Regions from separate parts of the Streptomyces sp. NBC_00569 genome, predicted to be linked through region 1. Evidence: riboswitches for the same ligand, from Rfam matches in the RefSeq annotation. Region 1 holds a riboswitch; the other holds the start of a gene.
The links. A riboswitch is a leader RNA that binds a small molecule or an ion and turns the genes downstream of it on or off. The one in region 1 is predicted to bind glycine.
Positions count from the first base shown of each region.

Region 2: linked by a shared signal. The riboswitch ahead of gcvT (glycine cleavage system aminomethyltransferase GcvT) and the one ahead of gcvP (aminomethyl-transferring glycine dehydrogenase) in region 1 are both predicted to bind glycine.

Region 1 is NZ_CP107783.1:8,063,770-8,079,248, reverse strand. It holds gene OHO83_RS36345 (substrate-binding and VWA domain-containing protein) at 1-1,312, shown strand, start outside; gene OHO83_RS36340 (glutamate-cysteine ligase family protein) at 1,335-2,855, opposite strand; gene OHO83_RS36335 (hypothetical protein) at 3,346-3,933, shown strand; gene OHO83_RS36330 (DUF5999 family protein) at 4,269-4,466, shown strand; gene gcvP (aminomethyl-transferring glycine dehydrogenase) at 4,556-7,441, opposite strand; glycine riboswitch at 7,626-7,721, opposite strand; gene OHO83_RS36320 (PRC-barrel domain-containing protein) at 7,836-8,219, shown strand; gene OHO83_RS36315 (DNA polymerase IV) at 8,205-9,635, opposite strand; gene OHO83_RS36310 (MerR family transcriptional regulator) at 9,692-10,336, opposite strand; gene OHO83_RS36305 (bifunctional nuclease family protein) at 10,531-11,004, opposite strand; gene ftsR (transcriptional regulator FtsR) at 11,091-11,834, opposite strand; gene OHO83_RS36295 (FHA domain-containing protein) at 11,851-12,813, opposite strand; gene OHO83_RS36290 (DUF881 domain-containing protein) at 12,896-13,780, opposite strand; gene OHO83_RS36285 (small basic family protein) at 13,786-14,118, opposite strand; gene OHO83_RS36280 (DUF881 domain-containing protein) at 14,115-15,023, opposite strand; gene OHO83_RS36275 (mannose-1-phosphate guanyltransferase) at 15,113-15,479, opposite strand, start outside.
Region 2 is NZ_CP107783.1:3,742,603-3,758,081, reverse strand. It holds gene leuA (2-isopropylmalate synthase) at 1-1,137, opposite strand, end outside; gene OHO83_RS16720 (FadR/GntR family transcriptional regulator) at 1,412-2,104, shown strand; gene OHO83_RS16715 (NADPH-dependent F420 reductase) at 2,214-2,873, shown strand; gene OHO83_RS16710 (glycoside hydrolase family 25 protein) at 2,895-3,446, opposite strand; gene OHO83_RS16705 (L,D-transpeptidase) at 3,727-4,680, shown strand; gene OHO83_RS16700 (L-serine ammonia-lyase) at 4,710-6,095, opposite strand; gene glyA (serine hydroxymethyltransferase) at 6,247-7,521, opposite strand; gene gcvH (glycine cleavage system protein GcvH) at 7,535-7,918, opposite strand; gene gcvT (glycine cleavage system aminomethyltransferase GcvT) at 8,010-9,149, opposite strand; glycine riboswitch at 9,197-9,308, opposite strand; glycine riboswitch at 9,309-9,412, opposite strand; gene OHO83_RS16680 (AAA family ATPase) at 9,610-10,227, shown strand; gene OHO83_RS16675 (enhanced serine sensitivity protein SseB) at 10,334-11,101, shown strand; gene OHO83_RS16670 (enhanced serine sensitivity protein SseB C-terminal domain-containing protein) at 11,271-12,071, shown strand; gene OHO83_RS16665 (AfsR/SARP family transcriptional regulator) at 12,307-15,312, shown strand; gene OHO83_RS16660 (hypothetical protein) at 15,326-15,479, opposite strand, start outside.

The DNA.
Region 1 (15,479 bases):
CATCAGCATGGTGCCGTCGGCCGCGAAGAGCATGGGCTGGCCAGCGAAGAAGTACACCTGGGCGCAGTTGACCGGCGCGGCCATGGAGGGCGACAAGCTGCGGCTCGGGACCGCGGACCCCGCGCGCAGCGCGACCGGTCTCCTCGCCCTGACCCAGCTGGGCGCCTCGACCGAGAAGTCCGAGTCCGAGGGCGACACCGAGGCCGCCGCCATGGCCAAGGCGCTCTCACAGCGCACCACCGACAGCGACGGCCGGCTGACCGACACCCTGGCGCGCGACTCCTCCGGCACCGAGCAGGGCAATCCGCGCCGCAATCAGGCGCTGATCCTCTCCGAGCAGTCCTCGTTCCGGTACAACGCGAGCGCCGGCGACAAGGACGGGCTCGAACTCTTCTACCCGAAGGACGGCTCGCCGCAGCTGGACTACCCGCTCGCGCTGGTCGACGAGGGCGTCAAGTCGACGGACGAGCGACGGGCCGCGATCCGCTTCATGACCCTGCTCGGCGAGGACGCCGGCGTCAGGATCCTGGACAGGCACGGGTTCAGGACGGACGACGAGGAGCCCTCGGACGCGTTGGTCGCCGGGGCGGGAGGCCGCAGCCCGCAGCCGTACGCGGCGTCGGACTCCGAGCCCCCGACGGACAAGGAGCTCCAGGAGACCCTCGGCATGTGGACGATCACGGTGCAGAGCGCCCGGATCACCGTCGTCGTGGACGCCTCCGCCTCCATGGCGAACTATGTGCCGGGCCGCAACCAGTCCCGCATGGAGGTCACGAAGGCCTCGATGCTCCAGGCGCTCGCCACGTTCACGCCCGAGGACGAGATCGGCCTGTGGGAGTTCGCCACGCTTCTCGACGGGAACCGCGACTACCGCAGACTCGTACCTACCGAGCGTCTCGGCGACCGCAAGGCCGGCGGCACCCAGCGCGACAGACTGTCCGAGGCCTTCAGCGGCCTGCAGCCCGTGCCGGGCGGCGCCACGGGTCTTTACGACACCACGCTCGCCGCCTACGAGGACGCCACGTCCTCCTACCGGAACGGCAAGTTCAACGCCCTCGTGGTCGTGACCGACGGTGCGAACCAGGACCCCGGGTCCCTCTCTCGCAGCAGCCTCGTCTCACGGCTCCAGAGCCTCGCCGACCCGCAGCACCCGGTGCCGCTCATCGCCATCGCGGTCGGCCCGGACGCCGACAAGGACGAGGTCGAGCAGATCGCCGGGGCCACCGGCGGCTCCGGGCACCAGGTCAGCGACCCGGCCGAGATCCACGCGGTGATCCTCAAGGCGATCGTGGAGGCGGGCGCCAAGGGCTGACCCGGCCGAACCGCCGCGCCGGTCAGCCCAGTTGCACCGCCGGCGCCGGGAGCCCCACCGGCCAGGTGTGCACCGGGTCGCCCGCGTGCATCAGCTCGCAGTAGCGCCGGGTGGTCGCCGCCAGCGCCGCGTCGCGCTCCAGGCCGCTCTCCAGCGCGCGGTGGAACGTGGCCGCCTGCCACGAGGCCCCGTTGACCCGCCGCCGGCAGCGTTCCTCGACCACCCCGAGGTAGAAGTCACGGTCGGCCGCCTCGACCCCCCAGGCGTCGAGCCCGGCGGCGGCCAGCGGCAGCAGCTCGTCCCGTACGAGCGTGACGGCGGGAACCTTCTCGACCCCGCCGAAGCGGCCCCGGCGCGGCCAGTCGAGGCGCGCCTCGATCCCGTACCGGCACGCCTCGTCGAAGTTGCGGGCCGCCGCGTCGAAGGGCAGGCGGGTCCAGACGGGGCGGGCGTCCTCGGCGAGGGCGCGCACGACGCCGTAGTAGAAGGCGACGTTCGCGATGACGTCGGTGACCGTGGGCCCCGCGGGCAGGACGCGGTTCTCCACGCGCAGGTGCGGCATGCCGTCGGCTATCCCGTACACGGGCCGGTTCCAGCGGTAGACGGTGCCGTTGTGCAGGACGAGCTCGCCGAGCGCCGGCACCCCGTCGTCGTCGATGACGCGCAGCGGCTCCTCGTCGTCGCACAGGGGCAGCAGCGGGGGGAAGTAGCGCAGGTTCTCCTCGAACAGGTCGTACGCGCTGCTGATCCAGCGCTCGCCGAACCAGGTACGCGGCCGTACCCCCTGGGCCTGGAGCTCGGGCGGGCGGGTGTCCGTCGACTGCTGGAACAGGGGCGGCCGCGACTCCCGCCACAGCTCATGCCCGAACAGGAAGGGCGAGTTGGCGCCGACCGCGACCTGCACGGCCGCGACGGCCTGCGCCGCGTTCCACACGTCGGCGAAGCGGGCGGGCGTGACCTGGAGGTGCAACTGCACGGAGGTGCAGGCCGCTTCGGTCACGATGGACCCCGAGCTGCAGCGCAGGTGCTCCACCCCGTCGATGTCGACCACGAAGTCCTCGCCGCGCGCGGCCACCATCTGGTCGTTGAGGAGGCTGTAGCGGTCCACGTCCGACAGGTTCGCGGAGACGAGATCATCGGGCCCGAGCGTCGGGAGAATGCCGATCATCACGATCCCGGCGTCCACCTCGTTCGCTTTCCGGTGGGCATAGGCGAGGCCGGTCCTGAGCTCCTCGGCGAGCCGGTCGAGAACGCGGCCTTCCAATCGATGGGGGGCAATGTTCACTTCCAGATTGAACATTCCGAGTTCGGTCTGGAAATCACGGCTCGCGATGCGCTCGAGAACTTGCGCATTCATCATTTTCGGCATGCCGTCGGGTCCTGCGAGATTCAACTCGATCTCCAGGCCCATCAGATTCCTCGGACGGTCGAACCTCTCCTCCTCCAGGAGTCGCCCCAGCCCCGCCAGACACTGCTGCAACTTCCTGCGGTAGTGCCGCCGATCGGACAGGTCGAACGCGCCCGCCACGACCTTCTCCCCCATGGAAGCGTCCCTCCTCGCGTGGGCGGCCGGCCCTCCCGGCCGCTGTGTCACGGTGGATGATGCCCAGGCAAGTTGATCGATAACGCCCCGCTTCCGGCCACGGGCGAGTAGGCTCGCAGCAGTTGTCACGGGGCACATTCACGCGGCATGCAGCATGTCGAAGAGTCGATTCCACCTAGCCTGGTGATAAACGCCGACGAGAATCGGCCGTCCGCTCGCCGTGAAGATTACGAGGTCACGGACCCGGCCCCGCTGGAAATCGGGAGATTTCCCTCATCCCGGCGACCGAATAACGCCTTGCCGAGTATTTTCGCGACGGCTAGACGAAACACTGCGTGAACACGTGTCGTATAAACTTCGCGAACGAGGCAGAGAGTTGGCGCTCGCGGTACCTGCCCCGCCCCCTCTGGCCCGGTCAGCAGACAGCGCCGTCCGCTCGTCCCGCCACGCCCTCGATCCACCGTGCCTGCCGAATGAGAGGCGACCCACCATGCCGCTGCATGTCCCTCCGGCTCCCGCGCCCGCCCTGCGCACCGTCCTCACGGCCCTCGGTTCCCCCACCGCAGTCCGCGAGGCCCGCACCCCTTCCCTGCGCTCCGCCCAAGGACCGGTGAGCCCCGAACTCCCTTTGCCCGTCCATGTACTGGACCGGGTCACGGGCAGCGCGGGCCCCTCGCCGACCCGACTCGCCGGCTGGCGGTTCCTGATCCGCTGCGGGGAGCGCGCGGTCGCCGCCGCGGACACGATGCTGACCGCCGACGGCTGGGCGTTCTCGCACTTCTTCGAGGGCCCGTACCTCGCGGCCACCGAACGCGCGCTGCGCCAGGCCGAGTCCATGCCCGCGGCCTACCAACCGCGCCTGCTCTCGGTCCCGGAGCTGTACATGCTCACCCTCTGGCTGCACGGGGACTGCAACGCCGACGCCTCCACGGGACATCCCGCGGCCAGTGATCTCCTGGTCCCGCTCGCGCCCGCGCCGCCCGGCATCGCCGCCCACCGCCCCCACCGGGTCGCCGAACTGCTGCCCGTCCTCACTCATCGACTGACCCCCGCGCCACTTCTGGGCTCACCCGCCTGACGCGACCGGACCGTCCGACGCGCCCCGCTGCCGATGCCGACCGGTCGCGGGGCGCAGTCATGCCCTCGCGGGCCCGTCCGGACTAGCCCGGTCAGGCCACCCCGAACCACCCGAAGGGACAGTGCAGTTGGGGTGAACCGTCCGCACGGGTGACGCGTCATCATCCAGTGAGGACCGCTGCGACGAAATACCTGCGGATTGACGCCCGTGGGGCAACACTGGGTTCCGGACCGACCGACAAACGGGGGGCGGCCATGAACAACGCTTCGAGCCGCAGGACAGACAGCGACATCACACCCATCACCGACATCACTTCACAGGGAAAGATCCCATCCATGTGCCAGCACCAGCCACCGTGCCCGTCCGCAGACTCCGCCGACCGGGAGGCCGCGCTCCCTGTGGCCCACCACCCCGAACAGGGCTGGAGTCTGCTCTGCAACGGCGTCCTGCTCTTCGAGGACACCGGTGAGCTGCTGCCCAACGGCCAGATCATCGCGCCGCACCGCCCGGTGCACGTCGTCACCGCGGCCTGAGCGCAGCCGGACGCCGACGGCGTCCCCCGTACGAAAGGGCCGGCCCCGGGAGACCCCGGAACCGGCCCTGACGCATGTCAGCGTGTGTATCAGTCCTCGTACGCGTCCATGGGCGGGCACGAGCAGACGAGATTACGGTCGCCGTACGCCTGGTCGATGCGGCGGACCGGCGGCCAGTACTTGTCGGCGGCCACGACACCGGCGGGGAAGACGGCCTCCTCGCGGCTGTACGCGTGCTCCCACTCGCCGCCGAGCGCGGCCGCGGTGTGCGGCGCGTTGCGCAGCGGGTTGTCCTCGGCGGGCCACCGGCCCGAACCGACCTTGTCGATCTCCCCGCGAATGGCGATCATCGCCTCGCAGAACCGGTCGAGCTCGGTCAGGTCCTCGCTCTCGGTCGGCTCGATCATCAGCGTCCCGGCAACCGGGAACGACATGGTCGGCGCGTGGAACCCGTAGTCGATGAGCCGCTTGGCGATGTCGTCGACGCTGACGCCGGTCGCCTTCGAGATCGGGCGCAGATCGATGATGCACTCGTGCGCGACGAGGCCGGCGGGACCCGTGTACAGCACCGGGAAGTGCGGCTCGAGCCGCTTGGCGATGTAGTTGGCGCTGAGCACCGCGACCTGCGTGGCCCGCTTGAGGCCCTCACCGCCCATGAGACGCACGTACGCCCACGAGATCGGCAGGATGCCCGCGGAGCCCCACGGAGCCGCGGAGATCGGGCCGACGCCGGTCTCGGGTCCGGCGGCGGGCTGCAGCGGGTGGTTGGGCAGGTACGGCGCGAGGTGCGCGCGGACGCCGACCGGGCCGACGCCGGGGCCGCCGCCGCCGTGCGGGATGCAGAACGTCTTGTGCAGGTTGAGGTGCGAGACGTCGCCGCCGAAGTGGCCCGGCTTGGCGAGACCCACCAGGGCGTTCAGGTTGGCGCCGTCGACGTAGACCTGACCGCCGGCGTCGTGCACCTGCGCGCAGATGTCGGCGACGTGCTCCTCGAAGACACCGTGCGTGGACGGGTAGGTGATCATCAGGACGGAGAGCTCGTCGGCGTACTGCTCGATCTTGGCGCGGAGGTCCGCGACGTCGATCTCGCCGTCGTCGGCCGTCTTCACCACGACGACCTTCATACCGGCCATCACGGCGCTCGCGGCGTTCGTGCCGTGCGCGGAGGACGGGATGAGGCAGACGGTGCGCTGGTCGTCGCCGTTGGCGCGGTGGTAGCCGCGGACCGCGAGCAGACCGGCCAGCTCGCCCTGGGAACCGGCGTTCGGCTGGAGCGACACGTTGTCGTAGCCGGTGACCTCCGCGAGACGCTCCTCCAGCTCACGGATGAGCGTGAGGTAGCCCTGCGCCTGGTCGGCGGGCGCGAAGGGGTGCAGCTGACCGAACTCGGGCCAGGTGACCGGCTCCATCTCCGTCGTCGCGTTGAGCTTCATCGTGCAGGAGCCCAGCGGGATCATGCCGCGGTCGAGCGCGTAGTCACGGTCGGCCAGCTTGCGCAGGTAGCGCAGCATCGAGGTCTCGGAGCGGTGCGCGTGGAACACGGGGTGCGCCAGGTAGTCGTCGCCACGCAGGAAGCCCTCGGGCAGCGTGTCCACGGCCGCCGCGTCGAGCGCGTCGACATCGGCCTCGACACCGAACGCGGTCCACACGGCGCCCAGCTGGGTACGCGTCGTGGTCTCGTCGCACGAGATCGACACATGGTCGGCGTCGACGAGGTGGAGGTTGACGCCGCCTTCGCGCGCGGCGCTCACGACATCGGCGGCCCGGCCCGCGACCTTCACGGTCAGGGTGTCGAAGTACGCGCCGTGCACGACCTCCACACCGCCGGCCTTGAGGCCCTCGGCGAGCAGCGTCGCGAACCGGTGCGTGCGCCGCGCGATGCCCTTGAGGCCGTCGGGCCCGTGGTAGACGGCGTACATGCCGGCCATGACGGCGAGCAGCACCTGAGCGGTACAGATGTTGCTGGTGGCCTTCTCGCGCCGGATGTGCTGCTCACGGGTCTGCAGCGCCAGGCGGTACGCCTTGTTGCCGTCGGCGTCGACGGAGACGCCCACGAGGCGGCCGGGCAGGCTGCGCGCGAACTTCTCGCGGACGGCCATGTAGCCGGCGTGGGGACCGCCGAAGCCCATGGGGACACCGAAGCGCTGCGTCGTACCGACGGCGATGTCGGCGCCGAGCTCACCGGGCGAGGTCAGCAGCGTGAGGGCGAGCAGATCGGCGGCGACCGTGACGACGGCGCCCAGCTCGTGGGCCTGCTCGATGACGGGCTTGATGTCGCGGACGGCACCGGAGGCGCCCGGGTACTGGATCAGAACGCCGACGACGCCGCGCTCGGCGACCTCGGCCGGGATGCCGTCGGACAGGTCCGCGACGACGACCTCGACCCCGGTCGGTTCGGCACGCGTCCGGATCACGGCGATGGTCTGCGGCAGCGCGTCCGCGTCGACCACGAAGGCGCCGTTCTTGACCTTGCCCATGCGCCGGGACAGCGCCATCGCCTCGGCGGCGGCCGTGCCCTCGTCGAGCAGCGAGGCGCCCGAGGTGGGCAGGCCGGTCAGCTCGGCGACCATCGTCTGGAAGTTGAGCAGCGCCTCGAGCCGGCCCTGCGAGATCTCCGGCTGGTAGGGCGTGTACGCCGTGTACCAGGCCGGATTCTCCATGACGTTGCGCAGTATGACGGGCGGCGTGAACGTGCCGTAGTAGCCCAGTCCGACCATCGAGTCGAGGACCTGGTTGCGGTCGGCGAGGGAGCGGAGCTCTGCGAGCACCTCGGCCTCGGTACGAGCCCCGGGAAGATCGAGCGCCTCGGCGCTCTTGATCACGTCCGGGACTGCGGCCGCCGTCAGCTCGTCGAGCGAGCCGTACCCGACCTGCGCGAGCATCTTGGCCTGCGCTGCTTCATCCGGACCGATATGGCGCTGCTCGAAGGGGATTCCCTGCTCCAGCTGGGAGAGCGGAATACGGTTGGCGGTCATTGGCGAGGCCTCCTGGTCATTGCGACCTGCGAGGGGCACCACGGCGCGGGTGCCCGGACGGCCTCCCCCTCTGTCATCTCAACCTGAGAGTTTCACCGGCACACCCCACATCACGGAGGGCATGACGACTTTCACCGTCGGTGAGAGCGGAGGCCTGAACGCCCGCCCTGCTTTCCAGAGTGACCTCGTCCGTGCGGTACAGGGGCCTGAGAGATTCCGGGGAGGAGTTGCTCCTTCGGCGCCTCCGGTGTCATCCGAAGGACTCTCCCGCACGGGGTCAGCAGCCATCGCAAGCCTACCAGCGGCGACAACACCCCCGGCCTCGAGTGGCCGCCTTCCCCAATGTGCACTTTGGTAGTGCTTACGGATGAGTTGCGAGCAGCTGGAGGGCCCCGTGCAGACCGATGTCGATCCGCGCAACCTGATCGGCCGCAAGGCGTTCGACCGCAACGGAGCCAAGATCGGAACCGTCGACGAGGTCTATCTCGACGACGCGACCGGTGTCCCCGAGTGGGCGGCGATACGCACAGGCCTGTTCAGCCGTGACGCCTTCGTCCCCCTGGAGCCGAGCGAGCTGGTGGAGGGCACGCTGCGCATCCCCTTCGAACGCTCCCTGATCAAGGACGCCCCCGACTTCGGCGTCGGCCGTCACCTCTCCCCCGAACAGGAACTCCAGCTCTACCACCACTACGGTCTCGACCTCTCGGCCCCGGACGACCCCAAGCCCCCTGAGGACCGGGACTTCGGCAAGATCGCCCGCCCGTCAGACGACACCTGACCCGGCTTCCGGCTCCCGCGCCGCAAAGCGCCCGGCCCCGCCCTCCACCAGCGGCAGCGGCTCCGCAGGTACCAGCGCGGGGTCATCGGTCCGGAACGTACGCACCCGCCCCGGCACCGAGTACGGCGTCTCGAAGCGCACGGTCACCCGCCCGAGCCCGCTGCCCTGCACCCACCCGTGCCCGAACTCCTCGTGCCGCACATCGTGCCCGGCCACCCAGCGCCGGTCCGCGGCCTCGACGACCTCTCCGGCAGCCACCTGGACCTCGTCCCCCGCGCCACCCGCCCCCTCCGCCTCGCCCTCACGCTCCCCCTCGGCCACGTGCGCATCGGCCTCGGCCTGTGCCCGCGCCTGCGCGAACAGGTCCTCCTGCGTGTAGTCGGCCAGGCCTGTCACCCCCACACCGAGCAGCCGCACCCCACCCGTCGTGTCCACGGACTCCAGGAGCCGGGCTGCCGCCTCCCGCACCACGGCGGGGTCGTCGGTGGGCCCGCGCAGCGTCTCCGACCTCGTCAGCGTGGAGAAGTCGTAGCGCCGGACCTTGAGGACCACGGTCCGCCCGGACCGCTCCGCCCCCCGCAACCGCTGCACGCACCGCTCCGCAAGCCGCTGCACCTCGGTCCGCACCCGCACCCGGTCGTGGATGTCCACGTCGTACGTGTCCTCGACCGACACCGATTTGGCGTCGCGCTCGGCCACCACGGGCCGGTCGTCGTGCGCGAGGGCCATGGCGTACAGCGACGCCCCGTGCGACTTCCCCAGCAGCCGCACGAGCTCGTCCTCGCCTGCCTCGGCGATCTCCTCGACCGTGGTGATCCCGGCACGTCTCAGATGATCCCCGGTCGCCGGCCCCACGCCGGGCAGCGTGCGCACCGACATGGGCCCGAGCATGGCGCGCTCGGTGCCCGGCTCTATCAGCACCAGACCGTCCGGCTTCGCCTCCTCGGAGGCGATCTTCGCCAGCATCTTCGACGCCGCGAGCCCCACCGACCCGGTCAGACCGGTCACGGCCTTGATCTCGTCCCGCAGCCGCTCACCGACGAGCCGCGCCGACGCGGCGTCCCAGGCCGTCTCACCGGCCTCCAGATCGACGAACGCCTCATCGAGGCTCAGCGGCTCCACCAGCGGCGACAGCGCCCGCAGCAGGCCCATCACCTGCTCGCTGACCTCCCGGTACAGCCGGAAGCGCGGCACGAGATACGCGGCATTGGGCGCGAGCCTGCGCGCCTGTCCTATCGGCATCGCCGAGTGCACCCCGAACACCCGGGCCTCGTACGAAGCGGTGGCCACCACCCCACGAGGCCCGATCCCGCCCACGACCACGGCTTTCCCGCGCAGACTCGGCTTCGACGCCTGCTCCGCCGAGGCGTAGAAGGCATCCATGTCGAGATGCAGGATGGTGGGCGCGGTTCTCACATGTCCGATGCTGCCCTACGGCACTGACAATGCCCCGGCTGACGCATCGGCCCCGCTCACACCGCGCGGTGGCGCCGTCTCGCCAGCTCGTCCGCCGGGTTGTTCCCGAGGAGCGTCTCGCCGGTGTCGATGCGCTCCCCGTGCAGCTGCGACAGGGCGCTCTCGACATCCCGCCACACCACACCGACAGCGATACCGAAGATGCCCTGACCGCCCTGGAGCAGATCATGGACCTCCGCAGGCGAGCTGCACTCGTAGACGGTCGCGCCGTCGCTCATGAGGGTCAGCCGCTCCAGATCACTGAAGCCGCGCTCCCGCAGATGCTGCACCGTGGTGCGGATGTTCTGCAGGGAGACACCGGTGTCCAGGAACCGCTTCACGATCTTCAGGACGACGACGTCCCGGAAGCTGTAGAGCCGCTGGGTCCCTGACCCGTGGGCCGGGCGCACACTCGGCTCGACCAGTCCGGTCCTCGCCCAGTAGTCCAGTTGCCGATAGGTGATACCGGCCGCCGCGCACGCGGTGGGGCCCCGGTATCCGACCTGCTCGGGCGTCGCCTCGTCATCCCGCTGAGCGACCACCGGCAACACCGTCGGCCGATGCGGAATGTGACCGGCCGCGTGGCCGTGAAGCGAGTACGGGCCGCTCTCCGCCGGACTGTGTCCGCCGCCCCCAGCCGTACCGCCGCCGCTGCTTCTCACGCCGACCTCCTCTTTGACCTGCCTTCTCGACGGTAGGCAGTCACCAGGGGTGCGTCAACGATCGCCACACTCGGCACGCCGAGTGATAATCACCCTACGAGTGGTTTCCCGTGCCTCACCGCGGGGAAAGGCTAGCCGAATGGTCCGGCCGGGCCTCCGGCGCGGCAGCGGCCGCCTCACGACGGCCGCTCGCCTCACTGACTGTTGGTCCCGAAGTCCTCGGGCGAGATCTGGTCGAGGAACTCGCGGAACTTCTCCACCTCGTCCTCCTGCTCATCCGGGATCGCGATCCCGGCATCGTCGAGCACACCGTCACTGCCGTAGATCGGCGTACCGGTGCGCAGCGCGAGCGCTATGGCGTCCGACGGGCGGGCACTGACCTCGACTCCGCTCGAGAACACCAGTTCCGCGTAGAAGACGCCTTCGCGCAGGTCCGTGATGCGTACTTCCGTGAGCTCCTGCCCGACCGCTTCCAGCACGTCCTTGAAAAGGTCGTGCGTCAGCGGGCGTGCGGGGGCCATGCCCTGCTGTGCGAAGGCGATGGCCGTCGCCTCCCCCGGTCCGATCCAGATGGGGAGGTAGCGGTCGCCTCCCACTTCACGCAGGAGCACGATCGGTTGGTTGGAGGGCATTTCGACCCGGACACCTACGACGTCGAGCTCGTTCACACAGCAACCCTAGGACGTGCCCGGCAGGTTTGGGTAGTCGGGCACCCGTCGATCGCCGGACGCACACCGCGCGAGCACCCCTCGGATCAGGGCAGACGCACGCCGAGCGCGGTCTGCACAAGCGCACCGTGAAGCTTCACCGTCAGCCCCGCCAGCTCCTTCGCGCGGGCCTGCGCATGGGCCCGGGTCTGGGGATTGCGGTGCCGTCGCAGCGGAGCGACGACCTGGTCGACCAGACCGGCCTCCCGGTCGGCCGCGGCCTTCATCGCCCGCAGATGCCGCGGCTCGATCCCGAAGCGGCCCAGTTCCATGACCAGCCCGGCGACCGTGACCGCCTCCGCGTCGTATCCGCCGTCGGGCAGCGGCGCGATGAGGCCGTACGACTCCCACTCGTCGAGCTCGGGAGACTCGATGCCGGCGGCGGCGAGCAGCTCCTCACGGCCCACACGGGCCACTGTCGGCCCGTCGCCGCCCTCCTGGGCCCTGCCGTCCTCGCCGTCGCCCGGTCGTCCCGCAGAGGGCAGCGTGATCGCTTCTCCCCGCTCCAGGGCGTCGAGCTGTTCCTTGATGACCTTCAGCGGCAGGTAATGGTCCCGCTGCATGCGCAGTACGTGGGCAAGTCGCTCGACGTCGTCCGGGCTGAACTTGCGATACCCCGAAGGGGTACGCTGCGGCTCGATCAGCCCCTCCGACTCCAGAAACCTGATCTTGGAGATGGTGACTTCGGGGAACTCGTCGCGCAGCACGTTCAGCACGGTGCCGATGCTCATCAGCCGACTGTCCGTGAGGGCGATGCCGTGACCGGCACCGCCCTTCGGTGTTTGAAGCATGGACCTTCCTGACAGGTCAGATGCCCCGCTGGCTCGCGTAGAAGACCAACCGGTACTTACCGATCTGCACCTCGTCGCCGTTCGACAGCGTGACCGAGTCGATCCGCTCCCGGTTGACGTACGTGCCGTTGAGGCTGCCCACGTCGCTGACGGTGAAGGCGCCGTCAGCACCGCGACGGAACTCCACGTGGCGACGCGAAACGGTCACGTCGTCAAGGAAGATGTCGCTCTGCGGGTGCCGTCCCGCCGTGGTCAGTTCGCCGTCGAGGAGGAAGCGGCTGCCCGAATTCGGACCGCGTCGCACCACCAGGAGCGCCGAGCCGAGCGGCAGGGCGTCGACGGCGGCCTGGGCCTCCGGGGAGAGCGCCGGCGACAGCGTCTGACCGGTGACTTCGGCGTCGTAGGCCTCAAGGCCCGAAATGGAAATAGTCGAGGTCGTCTCGGACGGACGCTCGGCCGTGGCCCGCAGAGGCGCACCACAGTTGGAGCAGAACCGGCTCGCCTCGGCGTTGCGGTTTCCGCACCTCGTACACACCAGTGCCGACATGGACGGATCCTCCTGCCGCGACTGCCCCGCGGGGGCATGGGACGCATACGGATCGGGGGTAAACCCTCCACCCGCACTTGAGGTTGACGGTTCCCCGAAACCTATGCGGCCGGACGCGGCAGGGTCAACAGACGACGCGCCCTGTCCGCCCGAAATGTCACCACCCTGAGGGCTGACCTGATCACGGAACAGCGGACGCTCCGTCCCCTGCACCTCCGCATCCTGGGCACGCGGTGCACGGTGGCGGGCAGTGGCATTGGCATTGCCGCTGTCCTCACGTGCGCTCTTGCCGAACAACTTCGCAAACAACTTCACGGGCGATTCCCCTTGACCGAAACAGACCCGCCCGTGGGGCAGGACGAACCCTGATTGCACACACCGCCGTACATCGGCGACACAGACATCCTCACAACGTCCGTATCCGCCAAACAGTTTCCACCACGCACCCCGCTTACGGTGCGCCGACCCCCCGCAACCTCATGCCCTTGCCCGAACGCCCGCACGCGCCCCCGCCTCACTGGGACGACGACTGAGCGTAGTCAGGCCGCTTCGCCGGTCGCAAGGCGTCCACAACGATCTTCTGCGTCTGTGTCACGGTAACGGTGGCCTGCTCCTTCTCCAGAGTCTGAACCACCCCACCAGGAATGTTGAGCGCCGGCTCCAGGTCCTGCGGCTTGCCGATGACCTTGAAGACGAAAGGCTCGCCGATCTTGTGACCGTCCACACTCACCTTCCCGCCGCTCGCATCCGTCAAATACGTGTCGGCCACGACCCGGACGTCGTTCACCTGGATCGCCTCGGCGCCCGCCGCGCGTAGCTCCTGGATCGCATCGAGCAGCATGTCCGCCTGCACCGCGCCCTTCTTGTCGGTGATCGTCAGCGTGATCCCGGGGCCCTGCGCCGCCACGGTGCCCGCCAGAATGCCGAGTTGCCGTTCCCTCTCGACCGTCTGCTTGCGGGCCTCCTCGGCCTGGTCCGAGCTGTTCTCCAGCTCCGTGCGCTGCCCCTCGAGACGCTGCTTCTCATCTCCCAGACGCTGAGTACGGTCATCCAGTTCATCGAGGATGCGTACGAGATCTTCCTGACGTGCCCCGCGCAGCGCGCTGCTGTCGCTGTTGGACCGCACCTGGATGGCCAGACCCAGGCCGAGCACGAACAGCAGGACGGCGACGATGAGTTGCGCACGGGAGACCCTCGGCGGCCACAGCCCCTTGGCCAGCCGCTGACGTCCGGTCAGCGACGGGGGCTTCGTCTCCCCGGCCGGCGTTCCCGCACCGGCTGCGCCACCTGCGTGGTCCGCGCCGTCCGCCGCTTCGGGAGCGACTTCGTCCGGCAGTTCCTTGCGCAGGCGGTGCTGCTCGTTGCTCTTGTTCTCGTTCTTGTTCTCGTCCTCGGACATCGGCCTCACGCCCGGAAGATGTGCCGCCGGATGGCGGCCGCGTTGGAGAAGATACGGATTCCGAGCACCACGACGACGCCGGTGGACAACTGCGCGCCCACGCCCAGTTTGTCGCCCAGGAACACGATCAGGGCCGCCACGACGACGTTCGACAGGAACGACACGACGAAGACCTTGTCGTCGAAGATCCCGTCGAGCATCGCCCGCAGGCCGCCGAACACCGCGTCGAGGGCCGCCACCACGGCGATCGGAAGATAGGGCTCGACCACCGCCGGAACCTCGGGCCGGACGAACAGTCCGACCACAACTCCCACGACGAGGCCCAGTACGGCGATCACGATGTGCCCTTCTCTGTTCTCGGCTGTGCTGTACGTACGGTCACGCTCGGCGCTGCGGGCAGGCGGACGTCGTCCTGGGCGGAAATGCTGGTCCGGATCCCGAAGTTCTCCTGCAGGGCGTGCAGGTACAGACCGTCAGGGCTGTTCTGGAACCGGGTGCTCAGCCGCTGGCCGTCCCCCACCGCGAGCACCGTGTACGGCGGCACGAGCGGTCTGTTGTCGACCAGTATCGCGTCACCCGCCGCGCGGATCGCGGACAGGGCCGTCAGCCGCTGTCCGTTGATGGCGACCGCTTCGGCACCGGACTGCCAGAGTCCGTTGACGACCCGCTGCATGTCCCGGTCGCGCACCCGCCCGGTGTCCGAGAAGCCGGCGCTCTCGCGCGGCCCCCCGCCGCCCTGGTCGGCCTCCTTGGCGTCGTCGACGACCAGCTTCACTCCCGGGCCGTGCACCGCCGTGGCACCGGACAGCAGACCGACCAACTCGCCCTTGTCGCCGCCGTGTTTCTTCAGCGCCTCACGCTGGCGGTCGCTCACGTCGTTGCGGAGCGTGTCCACCTTGCGCTCGAGCTTGTCCGCGGCCGCCGTCTCCCGCTCGATACGGGCGATGAGCTCCTCGCGCTCCTTCGCCACGACCGGTGCCGCGACCCGCGCCTGCGCCGCCCCCACCGTCACCACGAGCGCCGCGAGGACGAGCCCCGCCGCGAGCCCGAGCTTGGCCCGCAGGGTGCGCGGCATACCTCCGCTGCCCTCGGCCTTCTTACGGGCCGCCGCCTCCGCGTATCCGTCGTCGAGGCTGTGGTCCATCACGTTCGTCAGCAGCGACATGGAGGCGTCAGGACGCCTGGGGCTCACGGGGCGTGAGGGGCTGCTCCGATCGGGGGGCTGCTGCGGCATGCCGCACATCGTCGCACGTGCCGGCCCCTACCTCCGAATGGCCCCACCGGCGTACCGGTCGGCGCCCGTGACAGGCGCCGACCGGCCCGTACGACGGCTCAGCGACCAGCGCTGTCCACGACGGCCGCCCACTCGTCGAGCAACTGCTGTGCCGACGCGTCGTCGGGCCCCTCGGCCCACAGATGGGTGACGGCCTCGGCCGGGTCGGGCAGCACCATCACCCAGCGCCCGTCCGCCTCGACGACCCGCACGCCGTCGGTCGTGTCGACGGACCGGTCGCCGGCCTCCTCGACGACCCGCCGCATCACGAGCCCCTTCACCGCCCACGGAGTCGCAAGGTCCCGCTTGAGCACGTGCGCCCGCGGGATCCGCGCATCGATCTGGCTCAAGGTCAGCTGCGTCCGCGCCACGAGACCGATCAGCCGGACAAAGGCGGCCGCGCCGTCGAAGACGGAGCTGAACTCC
Region 2 (15,479 bases), 4.3 Mb from region 1:
CCAGCGGGCCTCCTGCGCCGGGACCCCGGCCGCCGCTGCCGCCGCCGCGTGATGGGCGAGGCCCTTGCTGATCGCGTCCTGGTGGGTCCCGGAGAAGGCCGTGTAGACGAGGTCGCCCCCGTAGGGGTGGCGGGGATGCACGGGCAGCCGGTTGCAGTGCTCGACCACCTCCCGTACGGCGTCGATGTCGGAGAAGTCGACCATCGGGTCGACGCCCTGCGCGTACAGGTTCATGGCCAGGGTGACCAGGTCGACGTTGCCGGTGCGCTCACCGTTGCCGAAGAGGCAGCCCTCGACGCGCTGGGCGCCCGCGAGGACCGCGAGTTCGGCGCAGGCGACGCCCGTGCCGCGGTCGTTGTGCGGATGCACGGAGAGGATCACGGCGTCGCGGCGGGACAGGTTCCTGTGCATGTACTCGATCTGGTCGGCGTACACGTTCGGCGTCGCGATCTCGACCGTCGCCGGGAGGTTGTGCGTGACCGGCCGGTCGGGGCTCGCGTCCCACAGCTCGGTCAGGCCGTCGCAGATCTCCAGGACGAAGTCCGGCTCCGTGAGGTTGAAGGTCTCCGGGGCGAACTGGAAGCGGATGTGAGCGCCGGGCCGGGCGTCCGCGAGGCGCGCCATGTGCGCGGCGGCGTCCCGCACCGTCTCCCACACCTGCGCGCGGTCACGGCCGAGCACGACGTCGCGCCAGACGCGGGAGGTCGGGATGTACAGATGGACGACCGCGCGCGGCAGGCCCTCGATCGAGGCGAAGGTGCGCTCGATCAGATCGCGCCGCGCGGGCGTGAAGACGACGGGCGTGACGTCGTCGGGGACGGCTCCCGACGTCACCAGGTGGCGTACGAAGTCGAAGTCGGTGCGGCTCGCCGACGGGTAGCCGACCTCGATCTCCTTGAAGCCCGTGCGGACGAGCAGGTCGAAGAAGCGGCGCTTGCGGCCGGTGTCCATCGGTTCGGCCAGCGCCTGGTTGCCGTCGCGCAGGTCGACGGGGACCCACAGGGGCGCCCGCTCGATCCGGGCGCCCGGCCAGGTCCGCTCCCGCACGGGGACGTCGACGCGTTCGTGGTGCGGGCGGTAGCGGTGGTACGGCATGGGGCCCGGCTGCTGCGGGTTCCAGTCATGGGTGGTGGTCATGGGGTGACGTGTCCTTCGGCTCGGTCGGACGACGACCGGCAGCACGGCATCCCGCGGCGGGGTGCCGGTCGTGTCAGGCCCCGCCGCGGCAGCCGAGAAGAAGGAGACCGCGGAAGATCACGAGCAGTAGGCTAGTCACAGCTCAGGTCCTCAGACAAGTTGTTTGAGGAAAAGGAAAGGGTCCGGTGCGGGGGATAAAGTCTCCGCGTTCACCCGGTGTCCAGAACGACCCGCGGTGTTCGACAGCGGTGTTCAGGAAGAGCAGGTGATTCCCATGGCGCTCGGCGCGCTCCGTCCCAGCCCTCTGGTCGAACAGGCCGCCGAGCGGCTGCGCGAGCAGATCGCGTCGGGGCACTGGCCGGTCGGCACCAAGCTGCCCGGCGAGACGACCCTCGCCGGCGAACTCGGCGTCGGCCGCTCCACGGTCCGCGAGGCGCTGCGCGCTCTCGCCGGGGCCGGTCTGGTCCGGGCCCGGCAGGGCGCGGGCGTCTTCGTGACCGCCGACCGGCCCGTCGAGGACTGGCCCGCGCGGCTGCGCGCCGCCGCTGTCGCCGACGTCTACGAGGTCCGCGTCCTGATGGAGGTCCAGGCCGCGCGCCTCGCCGCACGCCGTCGCACCCCCGAGGACGTCACGGCGATGCGCGCCGCCCTCGACGCGCGCAGAGCGACGGCCGAGGAGGGCGGCGCCGTGTTCGTGGACGCCGACATCGCGCTCCACGCGGCGGTCGTGGCCGCCGCCCACAACCCCGTACTCACCGACCTCTTCGCCGAGTTCGCGCCCGCCCTGCGCCAGGGCCTCATCGACCTGCTCGACCTCGTCGACGTACGCGCCGCCGAGGCCGGCCACGGCGACGCGGCGCACACCGCGCTCGTGGACGCCGTCGCGTCGGGCGACGAGGACGCCGCGGAACGCGAGGCGCGGGAGGAACTGGCCGTGATGCGGGGCGCACTGGCACGCCAGGACTGAGGCAGGTGCGGCCCCGTTCGTGTGGCACCCGCGCGAGACCGGCATGGCCAGGGCGGCCCGGAGGTACGTGACCACGCGCGGACCGCACGCTCCTCCGGAAGGGCTTCACATGAAGATCGGCATCATCGGCGCCGGCAACATCGGCGGCAATCTCACCCGCCGTTTCACCGCGGCCGGCCACGACGTGTCCGTGGCCAACTCGCGCGGCCCCGAGACCCTGCGCGACCTCGCCGCGGAGACCGGTGCCACGCCGGTGACCGTCGCCGAGGCGGCCCGCGGCGCCGACGTCGTCGTGGTCACTGTCCCCATGAAGGCCGTCCCCGGCCTGCCCGGTGACCTCCTCGACGACGCGCCGGAGGGCGTCACCGTGATCGACACCGGCAACTACTACCCGCAGCAGCGCGACGGCCGGATCGCCGCCATCGAGGAGGGCATGCCCGAGAGCCGCTGGACCGAGCTCCAGCTCGGCCACCCGGTCGTCAAGGTCTTCAACGGCACCTACGCCCACGAACTCCTCGACAGGCCGCGCCCCAAGGGCGACCCCGAGCGCATCGCCCTGCCCGTCGCCGGCGACGACGACACGGCCAAGACCGTCGTACGCGGCCTGCTCGACGGGATCGGATTCGACTCCGTGGACACGGGCGGCCTGGACGAGTCCTGGCGCCAGCAGCCCGGCACCCCCGTCTACGGCCTCGCTGCGGACGCGGACACCGTCCGCAAGGCCCTCGCGGAGGCGTCCCCGGAACGAACGGCGGAGTGGCGCGCCTGAGTCACCCGGTGCGAGGGCGCGTCACGGGGTGGCCCAGTCCCGCAGCGCGCCCTTGCTCGTGAACTGGGCCACATCCTTGTCGAGGGGACTGTCCGTGTACTGATGGAACTTCCAGGCCGCCTTGATACGCGGCTTGCCGGCCGTCGTGTAGTCGGCGATCCAGAGCCCGTCACCGGCGTAGGACGTCGTGTCGACGGTCAGCCAGAAATTGCGGTTCGTGTAGAGCAGCACCCGGTGATGGGGGCGCAGGCGCTTCACCTCGCGGATGAAGCGGTCCTTCTCCGCGTTGCTCGCGCGGGTGCCCTCCCCGGTCGTCTCCCAGTCCACGGCGAGCAAGTCCCCCGACTTCTCCGGGGCCTTGCTCACGAAGTACTCGGCCTGGGCCGTGAGGTTGCCCGGCCACAGGAAGTGGTAGAAGCCGACGACGCAGCCGCCGTCGCGGGCCAGTTTCGTCTGCGCCGTGAGCCGCGGATTGACGTACGAACGCCCCTCCGTCGCCTTGATGAAGACGAACGACTGGCCCTCCGTGTCGAAGGTGGACTGGTACGAGCTGACGTCGATACCGCGCAGCATGCTGGCCTCCTGGTCGGTGGGGCGACGAGGTCGAATGTCCATCGTCCCCGATCCCGTCCCGTCGGGGTACCTCTTTCCGCACGTTGATCCGCCGGTGCGATGCGGCGCCGCCAGGACGTTTTGTCGGCCGAAGTCTTGGAACACGCTTTACACGGCTTCGTGCAACTGCCGGAGCTGTGTCACTGTCTGACAGGGAGTTGGTCCCGTTGGGGGGCATGGGGTGATCTTGAGAGTGGAGCAGGTCGTGGGACGGCGCAAGGGCGGAATAGGGATCGCGCTCATGACGGTCGCGGTGCTGGTGGGCGCGAGCGCCTGCGGCGGCGGCGGTGGCGACAAGAAAGCGGGCGGTGACGACGAGAAGGCGGCGGGCAAGCCGGGCGTGAGCGCCTCGCCGACACCGGCGAAGCCCAAGGGGCCGCCGATGCTCCTTGAGACCATCACTCCGCTGAACGACGCCAAGGTCGGCGTGGCGATGCCGATCTCGGTGGTCTTCACCAATCCGGTGGCCGCCAAGGCGCGCGCCTCCGTCGAGAAGCACATGAAGGTCAGCACTTCGCAGCCGGTGGCCGGTGCCTGGCACTGGTTCGGCGACAAGCGCGCGGACTGGCGTCCGAAGACGTACTGGCCCGCCGGTACGAAGGTGAAGATCGACGCCGACATGAAGGGTGTCAGCAACGGCAACGGCCGCTACGGCGTGCACGGTTACACGCACTCCTTCACGGTGGGCGACGACGTCCGGGCCGACGTCTCCGTCACCGGGCACACCATGAAGGTGACCAAGAACGGCCAGGCCGTGCGCACGCTGTCGATCAACGCCGGCAGCGCCGAGTTCCCGACCTGGAACGGCACGATGGCCGTCATCGACAAGCAGGAGAAGGTCCACATGACCTCCTGCAGCGTCGGCATCAGCTGCAACAAGGGCAGCGCCAACTACTACGACCTGACGCTGCCCTGGGACGTCCACCTCACCCAGTCCGGCACGTACGTCCACTACTCGACCGGTGACCCGAACCCGGGCAGCGGCTCCGCCCGTGGCTCGCACGGCTGCGTCCACCTGTCGCTGGCCGACGCCAAGTGGTTCTACGGCCAGGTCAAGCAGGGCGACCCCGTCACGATCACGGGCTCGCCGCGGGCCAAGGCTCCGGCCGACAACGGCTACGCGGCCTTCAACCTGAGCTGGGACCAGTGGCTCGCGGGGAGCGGGGCGGGGGAGGGCACGACGGCGACCCTGTGACCGCCGCCGCCCTCAAGCCCCGCTGATCCTCAGCACTCGATGATGTTCACCGCGAGCCCGCCGCGGGCCGTCTCCTTGTACTTGACGGACATGTCGGCGCCGGTCTCCTTCATGGTCTTGATGACCTTGTCGAGGGAGACCTTGTGGCTGCCGTCGCCGCGCATGGCCATGCGGGCCGCGGTGACGGCCTTCACGGCGGCCATGCCGTTGCGCTCGATGCAGGGGATCTGGACGAGGCCGCCGACGGGGTCGCAGGTCAGGCCGAGGTTGTGCTCCATGCCGATCTCGGCGGCGTTCTCGACCTGCTCGGGGGTGCCGCCGAGGACCTCGGCGAGGGCGCCCGCGGCCATCGAGCAGGCGGAGCCGACCTCGCCCTGGCAGCCGACCTCGGCGCCGGAGATGGAGGCGTTCTCCTTGAAGAGCATGCCGATGGCGCCCGCGGAGAGCATGAAGCGGACGACACCTTCCTCGTCGGCGCCGGGCACGAAGTTGATGTAGTAGTGCAGGACCGCGGGGATGATGCCCGCGGCGCCGTTGGTGGGCGCGGTCACGACGCGGCCGCCGGCGGCGTTCTCCTCGTTGACCGCCATCGCGTAGAGGGTGATCCACTCCATGGCGCGGGCCATCGGGTCGCCCTCGGCGCGCAGCTGGCGGGCCGAGTTCGCGGCGCGGCGGCGGACCTTGAGGCCGCCGGGCAGGATGCCCTCGCGGGACATGCCGCGCGAGACGCAGGCCTGCATGACGCGCCAGATGTCGAGGAGACCGGAGCGGATCTCGTCCTCGGTGCGCCAGGCCTTCTCGTTCTCCAGCATCAGCGCGGAGATGGACAGGCCGGTCTCCTCGGCGAGGCGGAGCAGCTCGTCGCCGGTGCGGAAGGGGTACTTGAGGACCGTGTCGTCGGGCACGATCGGGTTCTCGTCGGTCGCCCCCTCCTGTGCAAGCACGGACTCGTCGACGACGAAGCCGCCGCCCACCGAGTAGTACGTCTTCTCCAGGACGAGGGCGCCCTCGTGGTCGTAGGCGAAGATCGTCATGCCGTTGGCGTGGTACGGGAGCGCCTTGCGGCGGTGCAGGACCAGATCGTCGTCGAAGCTGAACGGGATCTCGTGGACGCCGAGCAGGCTGAGCTTCCCGGAGGTCTTGATCGCCTCGACGCGGTCGTCGGCCTTCTCCACGTCGACGGTGCGGGGGGAGTCGCCCTCCAGACCCAGCAGGACCGCCTTGGGGGTGCCGTGGCCGTGTCCGGTGGCGCCGAGGGAGCCGTAGAGCTCCGCCCGTATCGAGGCGGTGTGGGCGAGCAGGCCCTCGTTCTTCAGGCGGCGCGCGAACATGCGGGCCGCCCGCATGGGGCCGACCGTGTGGGAGCTGGACGGGCCGATGCCGATCGAGAACAGGTCGAAGACCGAGATGGCCACGGGGTAACTCCTAGGTGGGGTTTCGGCGGACGCCGTTGTCCGCCGGGTGGTGCGCAGGTTCATACGGGGGCGGTGCATGGGGCGGGGCACCGCTCTCACTGTCCAGTGTGCGCGGTGCCCCGAAATTTCATACGTACAAATGCGTACGAAACTACTTCAGGCCGGGGTACAGGGGGTACTTGTCGGCGAGAGCCGTGACGCGGGCCTTGAGAGGAGCCGCCTCAGCGTCCCCGAACGGAGCGGGGGCCTTCAGCGCTTCGGCGATGATGTCGGCGACCTCGGTGAAGTCCTCGGCCTGGAAGCCACGGGTGGCCAGGGCCGGGGTGCCGATCCGCAGGCCGGAGGTGACCATCGGCGGGCGCGGGTCGTTCGGGACCGCGTTGCGGTTGACGGTGATGCCGACCTCGTGGAGACGGTCCTCGGCCTGCTGACCGTCGAGCTCGGACTCGCGCAGGTCGACCAGGACCAGGTGCACATCCGTGCCGCCGGACAGCACGTTCACGCCCACGGCGCGCGCGTCGTCCGAGGTCAGGCGGGCGGCGAGGATCTGGGCGCCCTCGATGGTGCGCTGCTGGCGCTCCTTGAAGTCCTCGCTCGCGGCGACCTTGAAGGAGACGGCCTTGGCGGCGATCACGTGCTCCAGGGGGCCGCCCTGGAAGCCGGGGAAGACGGAGGAGTTCAGCTTCTTCGCGAAGTCCTTCTTCGCGAGGATGATCCCGCCGCGCGGCCCGCCGAGGGTCTTGTGCGTGGTGGAGGTGACCACGTCGGCGTACTCGACCGGGTTCGGGTGCAGCCCGGCCGCGACGAGGCCGGCGAAGTGGGCCATGTCGACCCACAGGAAGGCGCCGGTCTCGTCCGCGATGCGGCGGAACGCGGCGAAGTCCAGCTGGCGCGGGTAGGCGGACCAGCCCGCGATGATGACCTTGGGGCGGTGCTCCTTGGCGAGGCGCTCGACCTCGGCCATGTCCACCAGACCGGCCTCGTCGACGTGGTAGGCCACGACGTCGAACTGCTTGCCGGAGAAGTTCAGGCGCATGCCGTGGGTGAGGTGGCCGCCGTGCGCCAGGTCCAGGCCCAGGATCGTGTCGCCGGGCTTGGCGAGCGCGAAGAGGGCGGCCTGGTTGGCGGAGGCGCCGGAGTGGGGCTGGACGTTGGCGTACTCGGCGCCGAAGAGGTCCTTGACCCGGTCGATGGCGATCTGCTCGGTGACGTCGACGTGCTCGCAGCCGCCGTAGTAGCGCCGGCCGGGGTAGCCCTCGGCGTACTTGTTGGTCAGGACCGAGCCCTGCGCCTCCATGACGGCGACCGGAGCGAAGTTCTCCGACGCGATCATCTCGAGGGTGGACTGCTGGCGCTGCAGTTCGGCGTCGACCGCGGCGGCGACGTCCGGGTCGAGCTCGTGCAGGGGGGTGTTCATGAGCGACATGGTCGTGGTGTCCCTAGTTGCCGGAGCCGGAGAACGCGTCGTACTCGTCCGCGGAGAGCAGGTCCTTCGGCTCGTCCGAGATGCGGACCTTGAACAGCCAGCCGCCCTCGAACGGAGCGGAGTTCACCAGCGCCGGGTCGTCCACGACATCCTGGTTGGCCTCGACGACCTCGCCGGTGACCGGGGAGTACAGGTCGCTGACGGACTTCGTCGACTCGAGTTCGCCGCAGGTCTCGCCCGCGGTCACCGTGTCACCGACCTCGGGGAGCTGGGCGTAGACGACATCGCCGAGCGCGTTGGCCGCGAACTCGGTGATGCCGACCGTCGAGACGCCGTCCTCGGCGCCCGACAGCCACTCGTGCTCCTTGCTGTAGCGCAGCTGCTGGGGGTTGCTCATGATCTGAATTCTCCTGTACGCGAAGGGGTGCTGCGGAACGAGGGGGGTGTGCGCTGGGTTACTTCCCGCGCCCCCGTGAGGACCGGACGGGCTACTTCTGGCGCTTGTAGAACGGCAGCGCCACGACCTCGTACGGCTCGTGGGCGCCGCGGATGTCCACGCCGACGCCCTCGGTGCCGGGGGCGGCGTGCGTCGCGTCGACGTAGGCGATGGCGATCGGCTTGCCGAGGGTGGGGGAGGGGGCGCCGGAGGTGACCTCGCCGATCACCTGGCCGTCGGCGACCACGGACATCCCGGCGCGCGGCACCCGGCGGCCCTCGGCGATCAGGCCGACGAGCTTGCGCGGCGGGGCGGTCTCGGCGCGCTCGGCGGCGGCCTCGAGCGCCTCGCGGCCCACGAAGCGGCCCTCGTTGCCCGTCTTCTCGAACTTCACGACGCGGCCGAGACCGGCGTCGAACGGGGTCAGCGCCGTCGTCAGCTCGTGCCCGTACAGCGGCATGCCGGCCTCCAGGCGCAGCGTGTCGCGGCAGGAGAGGCCGGCGGGGACGAGCCCGACCGGCGCGCCCGCGTCGGTCAGTGCCTGCCACAGCTTCTCGGCGTGCTCCGGGGCGACGAACAGCTCGAAGCCGTCCTCGCCGGTGTAGCCGGTGCGGGCGATGAGGGCCGGGACGCCGGCGACGGTGCCGGGCAGGCCCGCGTAGTACTTGAGACCGTCCAGGTCGGCGTCCGTGAGGGACTTCAGGATGCCGGGGGACTCGGGGCCCTGGACGGCGATCAGCGCGTAGGCGTCGCGGTCGTCGCGGACCTCGGCGTCGAAGCCCTCGGCGCGCTCGGTGATCGCGTCGAGGACGATCTGCGCGTTGCCCGCGTTGGCGACGACCATGTACTCAGGAAGACCGGCCTCCTGCTCGCCCAGGCGGTAGACGATCAGGTCGTCGACGATCCCGCCGTCCTCCTGGCAGATCATGGTGTAGCGGGCGCGGCCGGGGCCGATCGTGGACATGTTGCCGACGAGGGCGTAGTCGAGGAGGTCGACGGCCTGCGGCCCGGTGACGGTGATCTCGCCCATGTGCGAGAGGTCGAACAGGCCCGCCTTGGTGCGGACCGCGATGTGCTCGTCGCGCTCGCTGCCGTACCGCAGCGGCATGTCCCAGCCCGCGAAGTCGGTCATCGTCGCGCCCAGCGAGCGGTGCAGGGCGTCGAGGGCGGTCTTACGGGGGGCGTTGCTCATGAGTGGTGCTCCAGGATCCCAGGCATGACAGACGAGGGCGATGGTCTTCCTCCCCATCTGTCATCGGAACCTGAGAGGTTCGCCGGCGCCACACGTACAGGTGGTCGCGGCTTGCACCTTGGGTGGAGCGGCCAGGGGCCGCCCGCTTTTCAGATATGCCTCGCCCGCGCGGTACGGGGCCTGAGAGATTCAAGGGAGGAACTTGCTCCTTCGGCGCCCCCGGGGACGCGTAGGCGTCCGGGGAGCTCTCCCGCGCGGATTCAAGCGGCCGGTATGCAGTTGGTCGTGCTCTTGGCGCGCACATCATTGCATGCCGACCGTTCGGGGAAACCACTTGTACGGCATTACCGTCTCTTTACACTTGACGGGCAAGGGTGGCGTGACCGGAACGGGGAGGACGATCACGGTGCACAAGGCAGCGGCGGGTGCGTACGCGGCGGCAGGGGTCGGACAGCGCGCGATGCCCCGCCCGAGGTCGGTGACGGGGCGCGGTCCGGTCGTCAGGGATCTGCGCGGCAGAGGCGGCCGCACGCCGAGGCGCCTCGGCTTCGCGCGGGGTGACCTGATCGTGGTCTCGGGGCTCCCGGGCAGCGGCAAGTCCACGCTGATGCGCCGTGTGGTCGGCGCCGGGGGAGCCGTGCGCATCGACTCGCAGGACGCCCGTGACCGCTGGGCCGCCCGGCTGCCCCGGCTCCTCCCGTACGCCGTGTACCGCCCGCTCGTGCGGCTCGCGCACTTCGCCGGACTGCGACGGGCCCTGCGCTCGGGAGGCAGCGTCGTCCTGCACGACTGCGGGACGCAGGCCTGGGTCCGGCGCTGGCTGGCCAGGGAGGCCGGGCGCCGTGGCGCGGACCTGCATCTGATGCTGCTCGACGTCGACGCCGACACGGCGCTCGCGGGCCAGCGGGACCGCGGCCGTGGGGTCTCGCGCTACGCGTTCGCCCGGCACCGCCGCGCGGTCGCGGGTCTGGTGGAGTCGGCCGAGCGCGGTGACCTGCCGTGGGGCTGCGCGTCCGCGGTGCTGCTCGACCGGGACGCGACGGACGTGCTGAACGGGATCGCCTTCGAGGGCGGTTGACGCCCCGCGACCTCCTGTGAGTGTGCGGATACGGAGGGTGTCGTGTCATCCGCACGCGCTAGGGTTCGGCCGCAGACAGAGCGGTTCCAGAGCGGGTGGTAGGCACATGGACATTCCGGCGCAGGCTCATGCACATCCGTACGGCGGGTGGCCGGCCAACGAGCTGGAGGAGGTGCTCGCCGCCTCCCTCGGGGTCGACTCGGCGGGCGGCCGGATCGTCGAGGTCCTCGGGCGCAGTCAGGTGTGGATACCGCTGCCCCAGGGCGGCGGGCCCGGCAGCCCGAACCTCGACCTGCCGACGCTGGAGATCGAGGGCCAGGCCTATGTGCCCGTCTTCAGCTCGGAGGAGCAGTTCCTCGCGGTCGTCGGCGACCGGATGGGCTGCACGGTCGCGCCGGCCGTCGAGTTCGCGCGCGGGCTGCCCCCGCAGGTCGGCATCGCGGTGAACCCGGACGGCGCCGTCGGCGTCCCGCTGCCCCCGCCCGCCGTCGCCGAGCTGTGCAGGTCCGGCCGTACGCCGCTGGACGGGCCCGCCTCGGGCGGCCGGGTCAGCCTCTACGAGCCCGACTGGCAGAACGACCCGGTCGACTTCCTGGCCGCCGTGCGTGAGGAGTTCGAGGCGGCCGGTGTCGTCCTCACCGCCCGCCGCTGCCTCGCCAGCGTCGAGGGCGGCGACCCCGTCCTCTTCGTCGGCGTCGAGCTGTCGCAGTGGGAGGGCCCCGCGCGCAACCTGCCCATGGACGCCCTGGGCCGCGCCCTGGGCCGGGTTCCGGCGCCCTGGCCGGTGAACCTCGTCCTGCTCGACATCACCCAGGACCCCGTCGGTGACTGGATGCGCGCCACGCTGCGGCCGTTCTACACGCAGGGTCACTGAAAGCCGGGCGCCGGTCCCCGTTCGGGAGAACACGGAAAAGCGGTCGACCGCGCGTACGTCAAGTCGGTGTCAGGATCGCCGCTTAAGCTGGTTTCATGACCTGTCTGGGCGGTCCCGCCACGGGGAGCGGGTCGAAAACGTCGGGTACGTCACGAAGGGGCGGTTACGGGTGAGTGCGTCGGGCACGGCCGCGGCCGGTCAGGTCGAGCACATGCTGCGCCAGGTGACGCCGGGGCGTTACGACGCCTACGAGGCGCTGCTCAACGCGCTCGCGGACCCGGGCGCCGGCCAGGTGTGGATGCTGCTCTGGCACGGCCAGGCAGGATCCCCCGACGCGCAGTACGGGAACATGGAGGTCGACGGCTCCTCGTACGCCCCCTGCGTCACCTCGGCCCAGGAGTTGTCCGCCTCCGGCTGGAGCCGCGCGTACGAGGTCGTCGGCGGGGTCGACGCGGCCCGCACGCTCTACCCCGACCACTACGGTCTCTGGCTCAACCCGCACGCGCCGGGCGGCGGCGTCGGCATCCCGTGGCTCGACCTGCGCCGGATCGCGGGCGGCCTCGACCGCCAGCCCGCCGGGCCCCTGCGGCTGAGCGACCCCGCCATCGAAATCCCCCAGTTCTACGCCCTGCTGACGCAGAACGCGCACCGCACCACCGCGATCCGCTCGCTGCGCCGCGCCTGGGTCCAGCCGACGCTCGGCGCGCCCTATCTGGCGATCGGCCTCGATGTGTACGACACGTCGCCGGTGTCCGTGGACGCGGTGCGCGCGATGATGCAGCAGTCGGTCGTCGCCGTGCCCGACGGGCTGCCCGTCTCCACGGTCGCGATGTCCGACGAGCACGACCCCGTCGCCATGTGGATGCGCGCCACCGCCCGCCCGTTCTACGACCGCGAGGCCCACGCGGCCCCGCCCGCGCCCGCCCCCGTCGCGGGCTACGGGTACCCGCCGCCGCACGGGACGTACTGAACTGTTCGGTCCTCAAGTGACATTACGGAACGCTTGGTTGAACGTAAATGAACCGCCCTTCCGCAGTTCACGTGGATACCAGGTGAGAGCGCTTACGTAATGCCCTGACCAGGTTTCGAGCGCTCCGGTGGAGACTCGCAACTCGCGATCACCGCTGTATAGTCACATTGATTCGGTGGCCGACGGGGGTGGATGGGACGCCCGCGTCCGGTCCACTCCTTAGGGGGGAGCCGTCGTGACAGCAGAAACAACAGCGAGTTACCGAATTCTCGGTCCGCTCGAAGTCATCGGCGGCGATCTGCTGGAATGCCGCATCGCGCGCGGCAGGCAGCAGGTGATCCTGGGCATGCTGCTCCTGGAGGCCAACCGTGTCGTGAGCGCGGAGAGCCTGATCACCGCCGTGTGGGGCGATTTTCCGCCATCCACGGCGCGTACCCAGATACAGGCCTGCATCTCTTCGCTGCGCAGCGCTCTCGGGGAAATCGGTGAAGGCGACGCGATCGTGACCCGGGATCCCGGATATGTGATCCAGGTCGGCGATCAGCAGATCGACAGTCAAGTTTTCGCTAAGAAAGTCTCCGAGGCCAACTCCCTGATTGCCGAAGGGAACACGGGCGCCGCCGAATTGCTCGACGAAGCGCTCGGCCTCTGGCGTGGACGTGCCCTGAGCGGAGTTGTCAGCAGCAAATTGCTGTCGAAGGCGTCGGAGCTCGACGAAAACCGGCTGGTAGCCCTGGAGACGTACACGGACCTCGAGTTGGCGTCGGGGCGGGCCGGCCGACTGGTCGGCTCGCTGCGCGCGCTCGTCGCCGAGCACCCGCTGCGCGAACGCGTGCGCGGCCAGCTGATGCTGGCCCTCTACCGCTCCGGCCGACAGGCGGAGGCACTGGAGACGTACCGCGCCGGACGGCTCCTCGCGATCGAGGAGCTCGGACTCGAACCGAGCGACGAACTCAAGCGGCTGGAACTCGCCGTCCTGTCGGGCGAGGCGGCGCTGCACCCCGCCCCCGAGCCCGTCACCGCGCCGCGGGAGGCGGAGCCGGCGGCCCCTCCCGCACCGGAGCGCGTCGCCGACCCCGGGGCACCGGTGTCCGTCCCGCCGCTGGTGCCGTTCCAACTGCCCTCCGACACGGCCGGGTTCACGGGCCGGGCCGCCCTGATCGAGGGGATCGACCAGGCCCTGCGCGACGACGGCAACCAGGCCACCCGCATCGTGACACTGACCGGGCCGCCGGGCGCGGGCAAGAGCACCCTCGCCGTCCACGTCGCCCACCGTGTCGCCGCCCGTTTCCCGCACGGCCAGCTGTACTGCGACGTCGGCGGCACCCGCGCCCAGCCGCTGACCCCCGCCGCCGTACTCGGCCGGTTCCTGCGCGCTCTCGGGGTGCCCGGCGCAGCGCTGCCGGACGACGTGGACGAGCGTGCGGAGATGTTCCGGCATCTGCTCGCCGACCGCCGGGTCCTCGTCGTCCTCGACAACGTTCGCAGCGAACGCCAGCTGCGCATGCTGCTGCCCGGCAGCGCCAGTTGCGCCGTACTGATCACGGGAGGCCCGCGGATCACCGGGCTCGCCGGGGCCCGTGCGTTCAACGTCGACGTGTTCGAGAACGCCGAGGTCCTCGAAATGCTCGAAGGGGTCATCGGGCCGCAGCGCGTACGCGACGAGGCGGCCGCGGCGGAGACCCTCGGGCACATGGTCGGGCGGCTGCCGCTCGCGCTGCGGATCGTCGCCGCGCGCCTCGCCGCCCGCCCGCACTGGTCCCTCGCCTGGATGGTGGAACGCCTCTCCGACCAGCACCGCACCCTGGACGAACTGGCGCACGGCGACCTGGCGATCAGGACCAGCCTCGCCCTGATGTACAACGGGCTCGACGACGACGCGCGCCGTCTGCTGCGGCTCCTCAGCCTCCTCGACGGCACGTCGATCCCGGCCTGGACGGCCGCCGCCCTGCTCGACACGGGTCTGCCCCGAGCGGCCGACCTGCTGGAGCTCCTCGTCGACGCGCAGATCCTGCACGTCGAGGGGACCGACCCGACGGGGTCGCCCCGCTACAAACTCAACGGGCTCATACGTCTGTTCGCCCGCGAGGAGCTGGACCGCAGCGAGGGGCCCGAGGAGCAGCGCGCGGCGGTCGCCCGCGTCGTCGGCGGCTGGCTGGCCGCGGTGGAGGAGGCCCACCGCCGCATCTACGGCGGCCACTTCACGGTCCTGCACGGTACGGCGCCGCGCCTGCGGTTCCCCGCCGGGTACTTCGACCGTGTGCTCGCCGATCCGCTCGGCTGGCTGGAGTCCGAGCGCGCCAACGCGTGTGCGGCGATCCGGCTCGCGGCCGACGCGGGTGAGGCCGAGGCCTGCTGGGACCTGGCCGTCAGCCTCGTCTCGCTCTTCGAGGCCCGCTGCTATTTCGAGGACTGGGAGCAGACCCATCTGTGGGCCCTCGACTGCGTGCGTGAGGCGGGCGCGCGGCGCGGGTACGGCGCCCTCATGTGCTCGCTGGGATCCCTGCACATCAGCCGCTCGCAGCTGACCGCGGCCGGACAGCGGCTCGCCGTGGCCCGCGACGTCTTCGCCGAACTCGGCGACGTGCACGGGCAGGCCATGACCCGGCGCAACCTCGCCCTGCTCGACCAGCGGCGCGGCAACAACGAGGCGGCCCTCGCGCAGTACCGGCCCGCACTCGAGGAGTTCCGCTCGGCCGGTGACTCGGTCGGCGCCGCGAGCGTCCTCGTGCACATGGCGAGCATGGAGATCGACCGCGACAACGCCGACGCCGCGGGCGCCCATCTCTCCGAGGCCCTGACGATCTGCCGTGCCACCGGAAGCCAGCGGGTGGAGGTGCAGGTCCGCTACGTACTCAGCGTGCTGCGCCAGCGCCAGGGCCGCTACACGGAAGCCGAGGAGATCCTCACGGGCATCCTGCGCCAGGTCCGCGAGCGCCGGGACATGGCTGGGGAGTCGCGCATCCTGCACCGACTCGGACTGGTCAACGCCCGGCTCGGCCGCACCGGGGTCGCCCAGGGCCGGCTGCGTGAGGCCATCGCGATCCGCGAGCGGATCATGGACCGGGTCGGCGCGGCCGAGGCGCGCCTGGAACTCGCTCAGCTGGAGGTCGCCATCGAGGACCGCATGCTCCTCGGCGACCACGGTGGTGTCGTCTGCCGCACCGGTGGACCGGCCGGTCCGACGAACACCGCCGGCCCGGGCCGGACCCGGGGCGACGGTCTGCCGGACAGGCCCTAGGGCCTTCGTCGTACTAGGCGGCGCCCTCGGCCGAGTTGGAGCCCGGGCCCGGCCACGGAGTGTCCAACGGTGTGACGGTGCTGTGCGCGGCAGCGGTGGTGCCGGCCTGTGGGCCGGGCCACGGAGTGTCGTCGGTGGTCGCGCCCAGGCCCAGTGTGAGGGGCAGG